DNA from 3 places in the Edwardsiella sp. EA181011 genome. Region 2 is predicted to be linked to each of the others. Evidence: predicted binding sites of a transcription regulator. Region 2 holds the regulator's gene; each other region holds the start of a gene.
The links. Region 2 encodes CRP, which controls carbon source genes, mostly activating them, when cyclic AMP is high. Its sites were predicted from a motif close to ATGTGANNNNNNTCACAT; they were not measured.
Positions count from the first base shown of each region.

Region 1: a site for CRP is predicted at 3,509-3,526, ahead of msrB (peptide-methionine (R)-S-oxide reductase MsrB). Genes of this name have one in related genera too.
Region 3: a site for CRP is predicted at 3,514-3,531, ahead of udp (uridine phosphorylase). Genes of this name have one in related genera too.

Region 1 is NZ_CP011364.1:2,845,809-2,852,747, forward strand. Features, by position in the region: gene sppA (signal peptide peptidase SppA) at 1-770, shown strand, start outside; gene ansA (asparaginase) at 902-1,918, shown strand; gene pncA (bifunctional nicotinamidase/pyrazinamidase) at 1,975-2,610, shown strand; gene QY76_RS12475 (YeaC family protein) at 2,646-2,894, opposite strand; gene msrB (peptide-methionine (R)-S-oxide reductase MsrB) at 2,964-3,374, opposite strand; gene gapA (glyceraldehyde-3-phosphate dehydrogenase) at 3,734-4,729, shown strand; gene QY76_RS12495 (D-hexose-6-phosphate mutarotase) at 4,835-5,719, shown strand; gene QY76_RS12500 (TonB-dependent hemoglobin/transferrin/lactoferrin family receptor) at 6,121-6,939, shown strand, end outside.
Region 2 is NZ_CP011364.1:890,096-897,034, forward strand. Features, by position in the region: gene malT (HTH-type transcriptional regulator MalT) at 1-441, shown strand, start outside; gene QY76_RS03965 (LysE family translocator) at 442-1,047, opposite strand; gene QY76_RS03970 (hydrolase) at 1,147-2,121, shown strand; gene QY76_RS03975 (YheU family protein) at 2,127-2,351, shown strand; gene crp (cAMP-activated global transcriptional regulator CRP) at 2,701-3,333, shown strand; gene QY76_RS03985 (YccS/YhfK family putative transporter) at 3,394-5,466, shown strand; gene QY76_RS03990 (L-ribulose-5-phosphate 4-epimerase) at 5,485-6,174, opposite strand; gene QY76_RS03995 (L-ribulose-5-phosphate 3-epimerase) at 6,162-6,939, opposite strand, start outside.
Region 3 is NZ_CP011364.1:463,510-470,448, reverse strand. Features, by position in the region: gene metR (HTH-type transcriptional regulator MetR) at 1-169, opposite strand, end outside; gene metE (5-methyltetrahydropteroyltriglutamate--homocysteine S-methyltransferase) at 293-2,569, shown strand; gene udp (uridine phosphorylase) at 2,618-3,385, opposite strand; gene QY76_RS02120 (carbon starvation protein A) at 3,753-5,561, shown strand; gene QY76_RS02115 (DedA family protein) at 5,680-6,207, shown strand; gene rmuC (DNA recombination protein RmuC) at 6,355-6,939, shown strand, end outside.

The DNA of each region.
Region 1 (6,939 bases), 2.0 Mb from region 2:
CGGCTATCCGTGCGATCATCCTACGGGTCAACAGCCCCGGCGGCAGCGTCACCGCCTCTGAGGAGATCCGTTCGGCGCTGGCGGCGGCGCGCGACGCCGGTAAGCCGGTGGTGGTCTCCATGGGGGGACTGGCGGCATCCGGCGGTTACTGGATCTCGACGCCCGCCAACGCCATTGTGGCCAGCCCCAGCACCCTCACCGGCTCGATAGGGATCTTTGGGGTCATCAATACCTTTGAAAAGCCGCTGAGTCAGCTGGGGGTCTATACGGACGGCGTCGCGACCTCGTCGCTGGCCGACACCGCCCTGACCAAAGCACTGCCGCAGAGCGTCAGCGAACTGATGCAGTTGACTATTGAGAACGGCTATCAGCGCTTTATCAGCCTGGTGGCCACCGCCCGTCATAAAACGCCGGCGCAGATCGATAGCATCGCGCAGGGGCGCGTCTGGCTGGGCGTCGATGCCAAAGCCAATGGGCTGGTCGATCGGTTGGGCGACTTTGACGATGCCGTTAGCCAGGCGGCGACGCTGGCCGGCATCAAGCAGCCTCAGCTGCGGTGGTATGTCGATAATCCGAGCCTCAGCGAAATGGTGTTCAGCCAGCTGACTAGCTCCGTCCAGGCCTCCCTGCCGCAGGCGCTGCAGGGCATGATCCCCGCTTCACTGCTTCAGCTCTCACGCCAGATCTCGGCGCAGAGCGATTGGGTCGCCTCTCTCAACGATCCGCAGCAGCGCTACGCGCTGTGCCTGAGCTGTAGCGAGATCCGTTAATCCTGCCTCCCGCCGGACCAGCAGGCCATTATTCATGGCTGCTGGCCCGGCGGGCTTTTTTTCTTCCGTATTATCCCTATAATCCACGCATATTTGCGCATCAGCGCCCCAGCTACGGCGAACTTTCTGTCATGCAAAAAAAATCTATCTATGTGGCCTACACCGGCGGCACCATCGGCATGCAACGCTCCGCACAGGGCTACATCCCCGTCTCCGGGCACCTGCAGCGTCAGCTGGCGCTGATGCCGGAGTTTCACCGCCCCGAGATGCCGGACTTTACCATCCATGAGTATCAGCCGCTGATCGACTCGTCCGATACCACGCCCGCCGACTGGCAGCACATCGCCGACGATATTCAGGCCAACTACGCCGACTATGATGGCTTTGTGATCCTGCATGGCACCGATACCATGGCGTTTACCGCCTCGGCGCTCTCGTTTATGTTCGAGAACCTGGCGAAACCGGTGATCGTCACCGGCTCACAGATCCCGCTCGCCGAGCTGCGCTCCGACGGGCAGACCAATCTGTTGAACGCCCTCTATCTGGCGGCCAACTACCCGATCAATGAAGTCTCGCTGTTCTTCAATAACAAGATGTTCCGCGGCAACCGGACGACCAAGGCGCACGCCGACGGCTTTGACGCCTTCGCCTCGCCCAACTATCCCATCCTGCTGGAGGCCGGGATCAACATTCGCCGTATCGCGCCGCTGGTAACGCCGCTGCATCAGGCGCCGTTCCGGGTTCACCCCATCACGCCGCAGCCGATCGGGGTGGTGACCCTCTATCCTGGAATCTCGGCCGATGTGGTACGCAACTTCTTGCGCCAGCCGGTGCGGGCGCTGATCCTGCGCTCCTACGGCGTCGGCAACGCGCCGCAAAACCCAGAACTGCTCGATGAGCTGATCCTCGCCTCACAGCGCGGTATCGTTGTCGTCAACCTGACCCAGTGCTTCTCCGGCCGGGTCAACATGGAAGGCTACGCCACCGGCAACGCCCTGGCCCACGCCGGGGTGATCAGCGGTTTTGACATGACGGTTGAGGCGGCGCTGACTAAACTGCATTATCTACTGAGTCAATCGCTGGCCGCAGACCAAATCCGCCGCCTGATGCAGCAAGATCTGCGCGGTGAGCTGAGCGAGAATCCCTAGAGCGCCCCATCACCGAGTAGGCCGGCTCTAGTCACACAACCATGGGAGAAAGACCGATGTCCGCCGCACTTTTGCTGATCGATCTACAGAATGATTTTTGCCCCCAGGGCGCCCTGGCGGTGCCTCGGGGCGATGAGGTCATTCCCATCGCCCTGCAGGCGGTCGCCATGGCGCGCCGGGACGGCATCCCAGTGATCGCGACCCAGGATTGGCACCCGGCGGAGCACGGCAGCTTCGCCAGCCGCAGCGGCGGGCAGATAGGCAAGGTCGGCGAGCTCAATGGGTTGCCCCAGGTCTGGTGGCCTGACCATTGCGTGCAGAACACCATCGGCGCCGCGTTTCATCCGGCCCTGCGCGATACCGCCTTCGATTTTGTGGTGCATAAGGGAACCGACGCCGCAGTAGACAGCTACAGCGCCTTTTTCGACAACGGGCGACGCGGCGCCACCGCGCTGGATGCCTGGCTACGCCAGCACGGCATCACCCGCCTGTGGCTGCTGGGTCTGGCGACGGATTACTGCGTGAAGTTTTCGGTGCTGGACGCCCTACGCCTGGGCTATCAGGTCAATATCATTCGCGACGGCTGCCGCGGCGTGGATCTCACGCCCGGCGATAGCGAACGCGCGCTGGCTGAGATGGTCAGCGCCGGGGCGGCCCTAACCCCGCTCACCGCGCTCAGCCACCTGCGCTGAGCCGCGCGCGCCGCGCCGTTGGCCCCCTACTCCGCCTACGGCGCATTAAACAGCGCCTTCAGCGCTTGCTTGCTTTTCATTTCTATCTCCCCGCGGGTGTTCACCGTTAAATGCGCCGCACGGTGATTATGACGCGACTGGTACAGCATCACCATCTGCAGCGCCTCACCGCGCTGCGACTCGCTCAGCCGAGAGCCGTCCGGCCACTTGCCCAGCTCAACGGCGGTCGTCAGACGCCGGTAGACATCTTCATTCATTATTGAGATCAAGCGCTCAATATCCATATGTCCTCGCTAATATCCGCTTTGCTGAATCGCTTCACCATGGTACTATCATTTCAAGACATCAAGGGGTTATCCTAGGGTCCAGCGGCCATCCTCTCCGGCGCAGAAATGCAGCGCGGCGGAGTTCACGCAATAGCGCTCACCGCTGGGCTGGGGACCGTCGGGAAACAGATGCCCCAGATGGGCATCGCAGTGCGCGCAGCGGATTTCGATGCGGTGCATATGGTGCGAATCATCATCCAGACAGCGAATGGCGTCGGCGCTATAGGGGCGAAAGAAGCTCGGCCAGCCACAGCCGGAGTCATATTTACTGTCGGAATAGAACAAGGGGCTGTTGCAGCACAGGCAGTGGTATATCCCCTCCTGGCGGTTATGCAGCAGCCGGCCGCTAAACGGCGGCTCGGTGCCACGCTGCTGAGTGACATAGCGTTGCATTTCGGTTAATTGATGTGGGGACTGAGAGGGTTTTTCTTTAGCCATGTTATGTTCCGCGGCCTGCGTCGAATGGATAGGATTGGGCAGAAATAAAATGCCATCCAACATAACAAACAGTTAACAATAGATCAGCATCATTTGGTCTAAACTGTGTGGCTGGAGCGCGACGGGGGTGACTTTTGTGATGAGTATCACAAACAGACAGCACGCAGGTTTGAGACTCTCGCCGCCGCCCCCATGTATGATGGAATACGGTGAGTTTGGCATCGTGGATGCTATCTGCACAGTCGCCGCGGCGGCTTTGACGTATAGCAACAATTGACACGATTCCGCTTGACGCTCCATAAGGTTTTTGTAATTTTACAGGCAACCTTTTATTCACTAACCAATAGCTGGTGGAATATATGACTATCAAAGTAGGTATCAACGGTTTTGGCCGTATCGGCCGTATTGTTTTCCGTGCTGCTCAGGAACGTTCTGACATCGAAATCGTTGGCATCAACGATCTGCTGGATGCCAACTACATGGCATACATGCTGAAGTACGACTCTACTCACGGTCGTTTCAACGGCACTGTTGAAGTGAAAGATGGCCACCTGATCGTTAACGGTAAAAAAATCCGTGTTACCGCTGAAAGAGATCCGGCTAACCTGAAGTGGAACGAAATCGGCGTTGACGTTGTTGCCGAAGCGACCGGTCTGTTCCTGACCGACGAAACCGCGCGTAAGCACATCGCCGCCGGCGCCAAGAAAGTCGTCATGACGGGCCCGTCCAAAGATGCTACCCCGATGTTCGTGATGGGCGTAAACCACAAGAACTACGCTGGCCAGGAGATCGTTTCCAACGCATCCTGCACCACCAACTGCCTGGCTCCGCTGGCTAAAGTCCTGAACGACAACTTCGGCATCGTTGAAGCGCTGATGACCACCGTTCACGCCACCACCGCAACCCAGAAAACCGTCGACGGCCCGTCTATGAAAGATTGGCGCGGCGGCCGCGGCGCTAGCCAGAACATCATCCCGTCTTCTACCGGTGCAGCCAAAGCCGTTGGCAAGGTCATCCCGGAGCTGAACGGTAAACTGACCGGTATGGCTTTCCGCGTTCCGACCCCGAACGTCTCCGTTGTCGACCTGACTGCACGCCTGGCCAAGCCGGCGACCTATCAGCAGATCTGTGACGTGATGAAGGCCGCTTCTGAAGGCGAAATGAAAGGCGTTCTGGGCTACACCGACGAAGCCGTCGTTTCTACCGACTTCAACGGCGAAGTATGCACCTCTGTGTTTGATGCCGACGCCGGTATCTCTCTGAACGACAACTTCGTGAAACTGGTTTCTTGGTACGACAACGAAACGGGTTACTCCAACAAAGTTCTGGATCTGATCGCGCACATCTCCAAGTAAGCGCGCATTGTGATCTCGTGATAAAAGGGCGACACTCGGTGTCGCCCTTTTTATTTTGTGTCTGCGGCACCGCCTTCACCGAGGAGTCTTACCATGTCCCAGAACATGTCCGAAAAGATTTTTTCCTTACCGGTCGAACGACAGATCACCCCTTACCTCAGCCTGCGCCAGCTGGATGCATTGCCCATCGTGGTGGTCAACCATCCGCGGCTGCGGGCCGCCGTCGCCCTACAGGGCGCCCATCTGCTGCTGTGGCAGCCCAGCGGCGAAAAACCGGCGCTGTGGCTCTCGCCGGACTCAGCCTTTCAACCGGGCGAACCGATCCGCGGCGGCGTGCCCATCTGCTGGCCCTGGTTTGGCCCAGCCCAACAGGAGGGCTATCCGGCACACGGCTTCGCCCGCAACCTGCCCTGGACTCTCAGCGCGCATGATGAAGACGCGCAGGGCGTAACCCTGACCCTCACCCTGAAAGAGAGCGACGCCTCGCGTAAATACTGGCCTCATGACTTTAGCCTGACGGCCCGCTATCGTCTCAGCGACCACTGCAGTATGGAGCTTGAGGCCTATGGCGACTACCGCTGCCAGGCCGCGCTGCACACCTATTTCAATATCGCCGATATTAACGCCGTCTCCGTCTCTGGGCTGGGCGAACCCTATCTGGATAAAGTCAACGGCGGCGCCGAGGCTATCCAACAGGGAGCGCTGACCTTCAGCGCGCGTACCGACCGCGTCTATACCGCGCCGGAGCCATTCAGCGTCATTCACGATCGCGGCTTCCAGCGCAGCATCGAGATCCATCATCACCATCACAGCGACGTCGTCGCCTGGAACCCGTGGCGTGAGATTGCCGCCGCCATGGCCGATATGCCCAATGACGGCTATCACACCATGGTGTGCGTTGAGACCGCCCGCGTCAGCCAGCCGCTGCAGGTCAGCAGCGGCTGCCCTGCCCGTCTGGCCGCCACGCTGCGCCTGCGTCCGCAGCGCTAATACGCATCAACCGGCTCTCCGCTGCGCGGGAGCCGGGATCTCCCCGGTGCGCTTGGCACCCGCGCACGCGGCGCAGCCGTAGCCCCCGTTCCCCGCCGGTCACCCGTGCCCGCAGTCAGCGCATTCACCGACATCCCTCTCATCGCGGCCGAAATCCGCCGGCACGCTCTCTGGCTTGCCGGCGGCGATGCTATCCCGTCTAACCGGCGCTCATGCCTGTCCTGCCCACCGCCGGAGGGGCGACGATAAGCACAGGGTGCGCGACGGAGCACCTCACCCCGCGCTGAGCATCCGCCGCGCCGGTCATATCTACGCCGCGCTCATACCGAGTAAACACACATCGCTTAAAAATAATTATCATTATCAATTAATATGTATGACCTTTTAAATGCTTCTGGGTTATGTATATGATAAAAAAAATACTTCTTACTACGCTGCTCCCCGTCAGTACCCCCCTTGTCGCGCAGGCGACGGGGACGGAGAAGAACGATGCCGAGGATATCGTCTATGTCATCGAAAAGAAGGAGGAAAAAATTAATGAGACGACGCTCTCGCAAAATGAGATAGAGAATCAGCTTATTTTTGATATGCAGGATATTGTCCGCCACCTTCCCGGCGTCGGCGTCTCCAGCGATGGCCGCTTCGGCAACAATGGATATAGCATGCGAGGCGTCGATAAGGATCGCGTGGCCATCTCCGTCGATGGCATCCCGCAGGGTGAAACTTTCGACAACCTCATTTACAAGGGATATGGCTATTTTAACGGCAGCATCAACAACATCGAAACTGACCATCTGAAAACCGTGCTGATCGCCAAGGGGGCCGACTCGTTATTCATGGGCAGTGGCGCCCTGGGCGGCAGCGTGCAGTATGTCAGCAAAGATCCCAGCGATCTGATTCGATCGGGCAATAGCGGCTTGGTTTCCCGCAGTGCCTATAGTTCGAAAAATGATGAAAAGATGCAGACCCTCGGGGGCGCGTTCAGCACGGATTTTGCCGAAGGCATGCTGCTCTACACTTACCGCAGCGGCCATGAAACCGACAACTTCCGCCATGAAAACGATGTTTTTGGCCGCGCACGTGGAACGCCGGACCCGCAGGATAAAAAGCGCCACTCGCTCCTCTCGAAGGTCAACCTTATGCTCGGCGACGCACACACCCTCAGCGCCACCGTCGAATATGCCAAGGAAAAGACCTATACCGATGAGAAGTCGTGGTAC
Region 2 (6,939 bases):
AGCCTGGCCAATCGCACCGGCTTTGTCAGCCACTTTGTCATTGAGGGTGAGGTGATGGCCCAGCAGCTGCGTCAGCTGCTGCAGCTCAATACCCTGCCGGAGATGGAGGTGCATCGTGCTCAGCGGATTCTGCGTGATATTAACCAGCATCACCGGCATAAGTTTGCCCATTTTGACGAACAGTTCGTCGAGCGTTTGCTGAACCATACCCAGGTGCCGGAGCTGATCCGTACCAGTCCGCTGACCCAGCGCGAATGGCAGGTGCTGGGGCTCATCTATTCGGGCTACAGCAACGAGCAAATCGCCGATGAGCTGGCGGTGGCGGCGACCACCATTAAAACCCATATCCGCAATCTGTATCAGAAACTGGGGGTGGCACACCGTCAGGAGGCCGTGCGTCAGGCGCAGGATATCATGCGTCTGATGGGCTATGGGGTCTGATCAGCGCCAGATCAGCAGTACGCAGGCGGCGGTCAGCGTCCCCATGGCCAGGTTAAAGGTGAACCAGGCGCGTCGGCTTTGCAGCAGGCGCCCGATCAGGGTGCCGAAGCCTAACCACAGCGCGCCGGCCAGCAGATTGACCAAGAGCATTCCCAGGCTGATGGCGGCGATGGTCATCAGATAGCGCTCGCCGGGCAGGCTAAAGCTGGTTACCGCGCCCAGGGCCATCAGCCAGGCCTTAGGGTTCAGAAACTGCAGCAGCCAGCCCTGTCGCCAGCTGACGGTGTCGTCTAAGGCGACGCTACCGTCGCTCAGGCGGGTATAGCGCGACGTCGCCACCTTCCAGGCGATATACAGCAGGTAGAGGCTGCCCGCGCCTTTGAGCAGGGTGTGCAGCGTCGGGTAGAGCAGCAGTAGGCTGCCAACGCCAAAGGCGATCAGCAGCAGCAGCGTTTGCATGCCTAGCATGATGCCGAGCATGAGCGGCAGCGAGCGGTAAAACCCCAGATTGGCGCTGGAGCTGGTCAACAGCATATTGTTGGGGCCTGGGGTCACGGCTGCAACCCACAGGAAACCCAGCAGGGAGAGAAACAGAGGGCTGTCCATGCTAAACCGGCTCCAATTTTGTGCCTAGGGGGTGTTTTGACCCTAACAGTGTGTTATTGATGGTACAAGTATTCCCCGGATGAATTTTCTTCACGCAGCATGAGTGTTTCCACCTTTTCACCGCCCCGCGCCCTACGCAATCCGCACCTGCAGACGATCTTGCCGCGGCTGCTGCGCCGGCGCGCCCTATTGACGCCGGTGTGGCAGCGTTTAACCCTACCGGACGGCGATTTTATCGATCTGGCCTGGAGCGAAGCTCCGCAGCCCGCCCGTCATAAACCGCGGGTGGTTCTGTTCCATGGTCTGGAGGGCAGCGTGCATAGCCCTTATGCCCACGGCCTGCTGCACGCCTGTCGGGAGGCCGGCTGGCTGGCGGTTGTGATGCACTTTCGTGGCTGCAGCGGTGAGCCCAACCTGACGCCGCGTTTTTACCACTCCGGGGAAACCGGGGACGCGCGCTTTTTTCTGGCGTGGCTGCGCCGCACTTTCGGTCAGGTGCCCACCGCGGCGGTCGGGTTTTCCCTGGGGGGTAATATGCTAGGTTGTTATCTGGCCGAAGAGCAGGCGCAGGCCCCGCTGGAGGCCGCGGTCATGGTCTCGGCGCCGCTGGTGCTGTCGGCCTGCGCGACGCATCTGGAGCACGGCGTGGCGCGGATTTACCAGCGTTACCTGTTACATGAGCTCAAGCAGAGCGCCCGGCGTAAGCTGCGCCGCTATCCGGAGATGCTGGATCTCGATCCGCTACAGCTGCGGCGTATGCGCAGGCTGCGCGAATTTGACGATCAGATCACCGCACGCCTGCACGGGTTTCGCGATGCGGATGACTACTATCGGCGCTGCAGTGCCCTGCCGCGGCTGCCGACGATCCGTCAGCCGCTGTTGATCATTCAGGCGCGCGACGATCCCTTTATGACGTCGGCGGTGATCCCGCCGCCGGGATCGCTGCCGTCCAATATCGAATACCAGCTGACGGCGTTTGGCGGCCACGTCGGCTTTATCGGCGGTACGCTGCGACATCCTCTTCCGTGGCTGGAGCAGCGCATTCCCGCCTGGTTAGCCCCCTATTTGGAGTAAAACGCGTGATCATTCCCTGGCAACTGATAGCCCCAGAGACGCTGGATAGCCTGATCGAGGCCTTCGTCCTGCGTGAGGGGACCGACTATGGCGAACAGGAGAGGTGCCTGGCGCAGAAGGTGGAAGATGTGCGGCGCCAGCTGAAGTGCGGTGAGGCGGTCGTGGTATGGTCCGAGCTGCATGAAAGCGTCAATATTATGCCGCGCAGCCAGTTTAAGGGCGCGGATTAGCGCACGTTGGCGTATTTTCCCCGCGGCGCCCGGCGCCGCACTGTGCAAATAAAAGGCAAAAGCGCCGCGAACGGAGAAAAAACGGCGGCGAACAGTGAGCTATTCCATGCTGAAGCGAGACAGTGCGAGACAGTAAGGCCAAGCTATGTTACAAACTAAGCCGACATGCACCTTTAATGGAATGAAGCGGGTATAGATCAAGATCGCCGGGGATCATCTCCCTTAGGCTATGGAAACTATATTCGACAAGTGCAGTGCTATAGCAGGTTACTAGGCAGTTTCCCGGCCCCGTCCGGCGGGGGTGCGTTTGGCGCACCGGGGATGCGATAACAACAGAGGATAATAGCGAATGGTTCTCGGCAAACCGCAAACAGATCCAACTCTCGAATGGTTCCTGTCCCATTGCCATATTCATAAATATCCGTCCAAAAGTACCTTGATTCACCAGGGTGAAAAAGCGGAGACGCTTTATTACATCGTAAAGGGATCTGTAGCGGTACTGATTAAGGATGAAGAGGGTAAGGAGATGATCCTCTCCTACCTGAACCAGGGCGACTTCATTGGCGAGCTGGGGCTGTTTGAGGAAGGGCAGGAGCGCAGTGCCTGGGTGCGGGCGAAGACCGCCTGTGAGGTGGCTGAAATTTCCTACAAGAAATTCCGTCAGCTGATCCAGGTTAACCCGGATATTCTGATGCGTCTGTCTGCCCAGATGGCGCGTCGTCTGCAGGTCACGTCAGAGAAAGTCGGTAACCTGGCCTTCCTGGATGTGACTGGCCGTATTGCCCAGACGTTGCTGAATCTGGCCAAGCAGCCGGATGCGATGACGCACCCAGACGGCATGCAGATTAAGATCACCCGTCAGGAGATCGGCCAGATCGTGGGCTGCTCCCGTGAAACGGTAGGACGTATTCTGAAGATGCTGGAGGATCAGAACCTGATCTCGGCACACGGTAAAACCATCGTCGTCTACGGGACGCGTTGATTTTGCGCCCGCGCCGCATGGGCGGCGCGGAATCTTCAACCCATCCCCAGGATGGTGCTCATGTGGCGGCGGTTTATCTACCACCCTGAAGTGAACTATGCACTGCGCCAGACGCTGGTTTTGTGTCTGCCGGTGCTGTTCGGGCTGATGGTAGGCCAGCTGCAGCAGGGGCTGCTGTTTTCTCTAGTCCCAGTCTGCTGCAATATCGCCGGTCTTGACACCCCCCATAAACGCTTCTTTAAACGCCTCGCGGTGGGCGGCACCCTGTTTGCGCTCGGCAGCCTGTTACTGCAGATGGCCCTGCTGTGGTCGGTGCCGCTGCCGCTAGCCATGCTGCTTTTGGCGCTGCTGTTTGGCGTCAACGGCGAGATCAGTCCGCTGCACGCCCGTTTACTGCCGGCAACGCTGGTTGCGGCCATCTTCACCCTCAGCATGGTGGGGATGGTGCCCGTCTGGCAGGGGCCGCTGCTGTATTTGGTCGGCACGATTTGGTATGGCGCCTTCACCTGGTTTTGGTTTGTCCTGTGGAAAGGGCAGCCGATCCGCGAAACTCTGAATCAGCTGTACCTGGAGCTGGCGGACTACATCGAGGCCAAGTATAGCCTGCTCACGCAGCACAGTGACCCGCAGACGGCGCTGCCGCCGCTGCTGAACCGCCAGCAAAAGGTGATGGACCTTATCAGCGTTATCTACCAGCAGATGCACATGCTGTCCCTGGTCCATAACCCGGAGTATAAGCGGTTGGTGCGCTACTTTCAGGTGGCGCTGGATTTACAGGAGCATATTACCGTCAGCCTCTCCCAGCCGGAGGAGGTACAAACGCTGGTGGCGCGGAGCCAGGCGGAGGCGATCATCCGCCGCAATGCGCAGGTGGTGGCCGGGCGTCTGCGGGTGCTGGCGGATGACATTCTGTACCACCGCTACCCACAGCATTTCTCTATGCGCAGCGAGGTGTCGGCGCTGGAAAAGCTGGCCAGCCGCTACCCGGAGAATCCAGTTGGGCAGTTCTGTCTGCACCACTTTAGCCGGATGGCGCGTTTGCTGGAGCGACAGCGTCCGCTCTATCAGCGTCAGCTGATGGCGACCCAGCAGCGGCTGCCGTTCTGGCCGGCGCTGCGCGCCTACTGCTCCCTGAGGTCGGGCGCGCTACGCAACGCGCTGCGTCTGGGGCTGACGTTGGCGGCCGGCAGCAGGCTGGGGATCCTGCTGGCGCTGCCTAAGCCCTATTGGATCATGCTGACCACCATGCTGGTGATCCAGAATGGCTATAACGCGACGCGGGTGCGTATTCAGCACCGGGCGATGGGCACCTTTGCCGGTCTGATCATCGCCGCCGGCCTGCTGCAGCTGACGCTGAGCGAATATGTGATGCTGCTGGTGATGCTGCTGGTGACGCTGGGCGCCTACCTGGTGCTGCGTAAGAATTACGGTCTGGCGGTGATTGGCTTTACTGTCAGCGCCGTATTCACCCTGCAGCTGCTGGCGCTGAACGGCTCGCACTTTCTGGTGCCGCGCCTGGTGGACACGCTGCTGGGCTGTATTCTGGCCTTCGCCAGCACTATCTGGCTGTGGCCGCAGTGGCAGAGCGGGCTGCTGCGTAAAAATGCCCATCAGGCGCTGGAGGCCTATCAGGATGAGCTGCGCCTGTTGCTCTCCGCCGAGCCGGGTGTCAGTGAGCTAGCCTATGCCCGGATGCGCAGCAATCAGGCACAGAACACGCTCTACTCCTCGCTGAGCCAGGCGATGCAGGAGCCGGGCTTTGATTCGCGCTACCTGGCGGACATGCGGCTGTGGATCAGCCACAGCCAGTTTATTGTCGAGCATTTGAATGCCATGACCATTCTGGCGCGCGAGCACTATATGCTGACGTCGCGCCTGGCGCAGGACTATCTGCAGTGCGGCGAGATCGCGCTGCAGCTGTGTCAGCAGCGTCTGGAGCACGATGGCCCGAGCAGCAACGACAGCCAGGCGGTGCCGATACCGGAGCCGTCGCAGGGGATGCCGATGACGCCGATGGAGGTGCATCTGCGCCGCATTCTGTCGCACCTGCGCACCATGCATACCATTTCATCTATCGCCTGGCGCCAGCGCCCGCATCATGGGCTGTGGCTCAGCCGTCGACTGCGTGACTGATCCGGGAGCGCCGGCGATTTAGCCGCGCTGGCCGTAGTAGGCCTCCGGCCCGTGCTTGCGCCGGAAATGCTTATCGCGCAGCGCCCGATCCAGCGGGGCGAGCCGTGGGTTCAGACTATGGGTAATCCAGGCCATTTTGGCCACTTCCTCCAGCACCACCGCGTTATGCACCGCCTGCGCCGCGCTCTCTCCCCACGCGAAGGGGCCGTGCTGGTGAACGACGATCCCTGGCATGTGGCCCGGATCGCGCTGCGCCAGCGTTTCGATGATGACCAGCCCGGTGTGATGCTCATAGTCGTGGTCGATCTCGGCGGCGCTCAGCGCGCGGGTGCAGGGAATATCGCCATCGAAGTAGTCGGCGTGGGTGGTGCCGAGCGCTGGGATTGCCCGCCCCGCCTGTGCCCAGGAGGTCGCATGGGTCGAGTGGGTATGCACGATACCGCCCAGCTGCGGGTAGCGGCGGTACAGCGCCAGGTGGGTCGGGGTGTCGGATGAGGGGCGCAGCGCGCCAGCGACGATCTGCCCGTCAAGATCGACGACGACCATCTCATCGGGGGTCAGCGCCTCATAGGCGACGCCGCTGGGTTTGATGACGACGTAGCCGCGTTGGCGATCGATGGCGCTGACGTTGCCCCAGGTAAAGGTGACCAGCCCGTGGCGCGGCAGGGCCATGTTGGCCTGGTAGACCTGCTGTTTCAGCCGTTCCATGAGGCCTCCCGCGTCACCGCCAGTCCGGCACGTCGCATCCGTTCCAGAACCCAGTCGCGCGCCTCGCGCACCGCCTGCAGGGGGTCTTGGGCGCTTTCGCTCCATATCTCGATCAGGTAGGGGCCGCGGTAGCCATGGCGATCCAGCGTGCGGAAACAGGCCTCAAAGTCGACCACGCCGCTGCCGAAGGGGACATCCCGAAACTGGCCCGGCCGGGTGTCTTTGACATGTACGGCGACGATGCGGTCGATGCCCGCCGCCAGCTCCAGTTCGACGTCATTATCCCAGGCCGAAAGGTTGCCGATATCCGGGTAGATCTGGAACCAGGGGCTGCGCAGATAGCGGCAGTAGCCGAGCGCTTTGCTGACGGAGTTGAGCAGCGGCGTGTCCATGGTTTCCATGGCCAGCGTGACCTGCGCCCGGCTGGCCAGGATGACGGCCTGGCTCAGCCCCTCGCGGAGCAGCTGGCGCGTCAGGGAATTGCCCTGCTGATAGTAGACGTCGTATCCCGCCAGCTGAATCACCCGGATCCCCAGATCCTGTGCGAGGGTAATCGCGTGGGCCAGCAGCCGCAGCGCCTGGCGTCTGACCTCCTGATCCTCGCTGCCCAGCGGAAACCGGCGGTGGGCGCTGAGGCACAGGGAGGGAATACGCACGCCGCTGTGCGCCATCGCCGCCAGCAGCTCCAGACGCTGCTGGCGTGACCAGGTCAGTCGGGCCAGGCGGCGATCGCTTTCATCGATAGACATTTCGACGAAGTCGAAC
Region 3 (6,939 bases), 430 kb from region 2:
GCAGGGGCTGGCTCTTACGGACAAACAGTCGGTATCCCAGGCGCTGTTCCAGTTCACTGAACTGATGAGAGAGGGCCGACTGGGTTTGGTGTAGCCGGGCGGCGGCGGCGGCCAGTGAACTGCCGGCGCGCAGAGCCTGCAGCGTTCTTAGGTGCTTCAGCTCGATCATGAGAAACCCTCAGTTAACAGATGAACAGATTGCGCTTGAGTCCTCTACATTACCCGCTGATTATGGATGTGTAAACATCTGGACATCTAAACATCCATAATCGGCATTGCGAGGTAAAAGAGGATGCAGGTAATCAGTCATACCCTGGGGTTTCCACGTATAGGGTTACAGCGTGAGTTGAAGAAGGCACTGGAGGCCTACTGGTCGGGCAGCGCGCCCCAGAACGCGCTACTGGCCTGCGGCGCCGAGCTGCGCGCCCGCCATTGGCGTCAGCAGCATCAGGCGGGAATCGATCTGCTGCCGGTGGGCGATTTTGCCTGGTATGACCATGTGTTGGCGACCAGTCTGATGCTGGGGAATGTCCCGGCACGCCACCGGCGCGCCGACGGCGTCATCGATCTGGATACGCTGTTTGGGATTGCGCGCGGCCAGGCGCCCGGAGGAAAGCCCGCGGCGGCGGCGGAGATGACAAAATGGTTTAACACCAACTATCACTATATCGTGCCCGAGTTTACCCGCGGGCAGCGCTTTTCCCTTGGCTGGCGCCAGCTGCTGGACGAGGTAGATGAGGCGCTGGCGCAGGGATATCGGGTGAAACCGGTACTGCTGGGGCCGCTGACCTACCTATGGCTCGGCAAGGTAAAAGGGGCGCCTTTCGATCGTCTAAGCCTACTGGAGGAGGTACTGGCGGTATACCGTCAGGTGCTGGCCGCGCTGGCCGAACGCGGGGTCGAATGGGTGCAGGTGGATGAGCCGGCGCTGGTGCTGACGCTGCCGCCGGCGTGGCGCGATGCCTATCAGCATGCGTATCAGGCGCTACAGGGGCCGGTGAAGCTGCTGCTGACCACCTACTTTGGCGACATCGGCCACCACCTGCCGACGATCTGTGCTCTGCCGGTGCAGGGGCTGCACGTCGATCTGGTTCAGGGCGCGGTCGATGCGCTGGCGCTCCACCGTCAGCTGCCCGCCGACTGGGTGCTATCGCTGGGCGCGATCAGCGGTCGTAACGTCTGGCGCGCCGATCTGGCCGATTGGCAGACGCGTCTGCAGCCGCTGGTCGGTCAGCGGCCGATCTGGCTGGGCAGTTCCTGCTCCCTGCTGCATACGCCTATTGATCTGAGTGCGGAAACCCAGCTGGATGAGGAGGTGAAAAGCTGGTTTGCCTTTGCCCTGCAGAAGTGCGACGAGCTGGCGCTGCTGACCCAGGCCCTGAACGATCCTGCGCCGCGGCGGGAGGCGTTGCTGAGCTACAGTGCGCCGCTATACCTGCGTCGCCGCTCCGAGCGGGTTCATAACCCGGCGGTAGCCGAGCGTCTGGCCGCGCTGACCGATGCGGATACGCAGCGCCCCAGCGGATACCCCCAGCGCGCTCGGCGTCAGCGCCAGCGCTTTGCACTGCCGCGCTGGCCGACGACGACCATCGGCTCATTCCCGCAGACGCCGGCTATCCGCACCCTGCGCCTCGACTTTCGCCGTGGGCAGCTGACCCCGCAGCACTATCGTCGGGGAATAGCCGATCACATCCGCCAGGCGATTAGCGAGCAGGAGCTACTGGGGCTGGACGTACTGGTGCACGGTGAGGCCGAACGTAATGATATGGTGGAGTATTTCGGTGAGCAGCTGGAGGGGTTTGTGTTTACCCGTAACGGCTGGGTACAGAGCTATGGCTCACGCTGTGTAAAGCCGCCGGTGATCGTCGGGGATATCAGCCGCCCCGCGCCGCTGACCGTCGAATGGACCACCTTTGCCCAGGCTCAGACCTCCCGGCCGGTGAAGGGCATGCTGACCGGTCCGATAACGATGCTGTGTTGGTCGTTTGCCCGTGAAGATGTGCCGCGAGAGGTTATCGCCCGTCAGCTGGCGCTGGCGCTGCGCGACGAGGTAGACGACCTGCAGCGCGCGGGGATCGGCATCATTCAAATCGACGAGCCCGCGCTGCGCGAGGGCCTGCCGCTGCGTCAGGATGAGTGGCAGGCGTACCTGGCGTGGGCCGTGGCGGCGTTTCGTCTGACGGCGGCGGTGGCGTACGATGATACCCAGATCCATACTCATATGTGCTACTGCGAGTTCAATGACATCATGGCGGCGATTGCGGCGTTGGATGCGGACGTGATCACCATTGAGACGGCGCGATCGGATATGGAGCTGTTGGAGGCCTTTTCTCGCTTCGACTATCCCAATGAGATCGGGCCCGGGGTGTACGATATCCACTCACCGAACGTGCCGACGCAGGCGGCGATGGTCGAGCTGCTGCGCCGGGCGGCACAGCATATTCCCGCCGAGAGGCTGTGGGTGAATCCGGACTGCGGTTTAAAGACGCGTGGCTGGGAGGAGACCCGACGTGCGCTGAGCAACATGGTGGCGGCGGCGCGCTTGCTGCGCGCGCAGACGCAGGCATAAAAAAACGGGCGGGAGCGACTGCTCCCGCCCGCAATACCGCGATGATACTTAGTCCTGCAGCAGACGGCGTGCGGCATCGACGACGATTTTTACCGCGTGCGATTCGGTCTGCTTCATGGTCTCCGCGTTGGGGATCTCTTGCTGGGTGCGGTTGACGATGACCCCGGCCACCATCCCGGCGCGCAGCCCCTGGCTGGAGCACATGGTCAGCAGCGTGGCGGACTCCATCTCGAAGTTCATCACGCCCATCTCTTGCCACTCTTTCATCGAGCCGCGGAAGCGGCGGGTTACACGGCCTGAGAAGGTATCATAGCGCTCCTGACCCGGGTAGAAGGTGTCGGAGGAGGCGGTGATCCCGACGTGGGTCGCAGCGCCGACGGCGCGGGCGGCATCGACCAGCGCGGTGGTGCAGGTGAAGTCGGCAACGGCCGGGAACTCCATCGGCGCGAAGTGCAGGCTGGCGCCGTCAAGGCGTACGGAGGCGGTGGTGACCAGCACGTCGCCGACGTTGATGTGCGGCTGAATGGCACCGGTGGTCCCGACGCGCAGGAAGGTACGGATACCCAGCTGTGCCAGCTCTTCCACGGCGATGGAGGTCGACGGACCGCCGATACCGGTGGAGCAGACGATGACAGCCTTACCGTCCAGCTCGGCGCGCCAGCTGGTGAATTCACGATGGGAGGCCAGCTTGACCGGGTTCTCCATCAGTTTGGCAATTTTTTCCACGCGCTCCGGGTCGCCGGGCACGATGGCCAGCGTAGCACCGTGCAGATCGCTTTTGGCCAGTCCGAGGTGGAATACTTCAGGTTTAGACATCGCTGCTGACTCCTGTGTCATCGTTATCCTCCGCTGAGGAACAAGGGATCACTCTACTGAAATTCGTCGGATAAATGCGTGACTCAAGTCACTTGATATGAAGAAACGGTATCATTATCGACAAAAAATTGTGATTATATTCACAATATATGGCGATAACGTCGGAATTTTAGACAGATTCCTGTGATGAGGATGACAGATCTTTCGCTCCTGCGCCGCCCCACGCGCCGCCCTCCCGCGGCTGCCGCTCGGGGGCGTTTTTCGACCGTTTAATTCGCCCGGTTACCGCTGGGCGATCCGCGATGACGCTGGCGGCGCCAAAGTGGTTAGGGTGATCCCTGAAAAATCCTCAGGGGAGATAATAACCATGCAACATGCGATTACCTTCGTGTTGGCAACGCTGTGTATTCTTGCTATTTGCTACCGTCTGTACGGCCTGTTTTTCGTGAGAAAGGTGCTGCGTGCCGACGATAGTGAAGTCACACCCTCACATACCTATGAAGACGGTAAAGACTATGTGCCGACCAAGAAATGGGTCAACTTCGGCAGCCATTTTGCCGCCATTGCTGCCGCGGGGCCGCTGGTCGGGCCGGTACTGGCCGCGCAGTTTGGCTATCTGCCGGGCTTCCTGTGGCTGCTGATCGGCTGCGTCATCGGCGGGGCGGTACACGATACGGTGGTGCTGTTCGCGTCGATGAAGCATCAGGGAAAGTCACTGTCCGAGGTGGCTAAATCGGAGCTGGGCCCCATTGCCGGCTGGTGTACCGGTCTGGCGATGCTGTTCATCATTACCATTACCATGGCCGGCCTGTCCATGGTGGTGGTTCATGCCCTAGAGCGTAACCCGTGGGGAACCTTCGCCGTCTTTATGACCATCCCGATCGCCATCTGCGTCGGGCTGTGGGAGCGCATCACCGGCAGTATGAAAGGGGCGACCTACGCCGGGATTGCCGCGATTATTCTGTGCGTTTTTGCCGGGCCCTACATTCAGCACACGACCTTCGGGGAGTGGCTGACCTGGAAGTCTTCAACCGTAAGCCTGCTGCTGCCGGCCTATGCCTTCTTTGCCACGGCGCTGCCGGTCTGGATGCTGCTGACGCCGCGCGGCTACCTGTCTAGCTTTATGAAGATTGGGGTCTTCGGCGCGCTGGTGGTCGGGGTGGTCTTTATCAACCCCGAAATTCAGTTTCCGGCGATCACCCAATTTATTCACGGCGGTGGTCCGGTACTGTCTGGGCCGGTATGGCCGTTTATCTCCATTACCATCGCCTGTGGCGCTATCTCCGGTTTTCACGCCTTTATCGGCTCTGGCACCACGCCGAAGCAGATCGACAAGTGGAGCGACATTCTGCCGGTGGGCTTTGGCGCTATGCTGGCGGAGTGCGTCGTTGGGGTCATGGCGCTGATCGCTGCCACCTCGCTGCACCCGGCGGATTACTTTGCCATTAACTCCAGCGCTCAGGCCTGGGCCGGGCTGGGGATGGAGGTCGTCCACCTGCCGCAGCTGAGTCAGGAGATCGGTCTGGATCTGTACGGGCGGACCGGCGGGGCGGTGACCCTGGCGGTTGGGATGACGGATATCTTTATCCGGGTGCCGTGGTTTAGTAGCCTGGCCTCCTACTTCTTCCAGTTTGTCATCATGTTCGAAGCGGTCTTTATTCTGACGGCCGTCGATTCCGGCACCCGCGTGGCGCGCTACCTGCTGCAGGACTTCTTGGGGGATCTGTGGGCGCCGCTGAAGCGCACAGACTGGCTGCCCGGTTCGATTTTCTGCTCTATCGTTGCCTGCCTACTGTGGGGGTATCTGCTCAACTCTGGCGACATCAACTCGGTATGGGCACTGTTCGGTGTATCTAACCAGCTGATGGCTTCCGTGGGTCTGATCATCGGTGCCACCATCATTCTGCGTCTGGCGACCAAACGTATTTACATGCTGACCTGTATTATTCCGCTGGTCTATCTGTTTATTACGGTGAACTACGCCGGTTACTGGATGGTGAAGCACGTTTACTTTAATCCGCAGGCGGCGGGCTATAACCTGTTCAACGGGACGATCTCCATCATCATGCTGGTGCTGGGCCTGGTGATCCTGCTATCGGCCCTGCGCAAATGGCGTGAGCTGTGGATGAAGCGCGGCGGTGAGCTGGCCGCCGCGCAGGCGGAGGCAACGGCCTGATCCCGCGTTGCCATACGCTTTCCGATAACAATCGACGGCCGATTTAACGGCCGTTGGTTTTTTATCGGGGTGACTACGGGTAAGCTGGACGCTTGACCGTCGTATGAGGAGTAAGGGCGTGCTAGACAGCCTTATTCAAGGCACCATCGAGTTTGTCCGCCTGCATCAGGGCTGGGCGGTGCCGCTGGTATTTTTCCTGGCCTTTGGTGAATCGCTGGCCTTTATCTCCCTTTTACTGCCGGCGACGGTGATCCTCTTTGCGCTGAGCGCCCTGCTGGGTGAGGGCGGCGTTCCGTTTGTCCCTGTCTGGCTGGCGGCGGCGGTCGGCGCCTTTTTGGGCGACTGGCTTTCCTATTGGCTTGGCTACCATTATCAGCATCAGATCAGCCATATGTGGCCGCTGTCGCGTAGCCCGCAGATACTGCAGCGTGGACACCGTTACTTTGCGCGCTGGGGGTTTTGGGGGGTCTTCTTTGGTCGTTTCCTGGGGCCCCTGCGAGCCGCCGTGCCGCTGGTCGCCGGGATTTGCGCCATGCGGCAGCGCTATTTTCAGTTGGCCAACCTGCTGTCTGCGCTGATCTGGGGTGCGGGGATTCTGGCACCGGGCATGCTGGGCATCCGCTGGCTGGGCCAGTGGATCGGGTAACATTTTGCTGTGCGCCGTTTCGCATTCTGAACGGGTAATCTCTGGACATCCATACAGCTGCTGATTACCGTGTCGGGCAGGGATCTCACGGGGAGAGGCAGGGTGGAGAACGTAACGCTTTGGATACTGGCGGCATCGCTGGCCGGGATGGTTATCGGTTGGTTGGCGGCGGCCCTGCGGGCGCAGCAGGCGCGGGTTGCCCATGAGCAGGCGCTGGGCGCGCTGGATAGCCAGCTCGCCGCCGCCCAGGAGCGGATAGCCCAGCAGCGGCTGTGGCACGAAGAATGTGAGCGTCTAAACCAGGAACTACGCGCTCAGCGTGACGTCAATAGCGCCCAGGAGGCTGAGCTGCGCGAGGTGACGATCCGGCTGGAGGAGACGCGCATGGGCGCAGAAGAGAAGCAGCGTCTGCTGCTGAACGCGGAGCAGCGCCTGAATGTCCAGTTTGAGAATCTGGCTAACCGTATTTTTGAGCACAGCGGTCGGCGGGTCGAGGCGCAAAATCGGCAGAGTCTCGATGCCCTGCTGACGCCGCTGCGCGAACAGCTCGATGGCTTTCGCCGCCAGATCAACGAGAGCTTTGGCCAGGAGGCCCGCGAGCGTCACACCTTGACCCATGAGATTCGCAGCCTGCAGCAGATGAACGCCCAGATGGCGCGCGAGGCGCTTAACCTGACGCGTGCGCTGAAGGGGGACAACAAGATGCAGGGCAACTGGGGCGAGGTGGTGCTG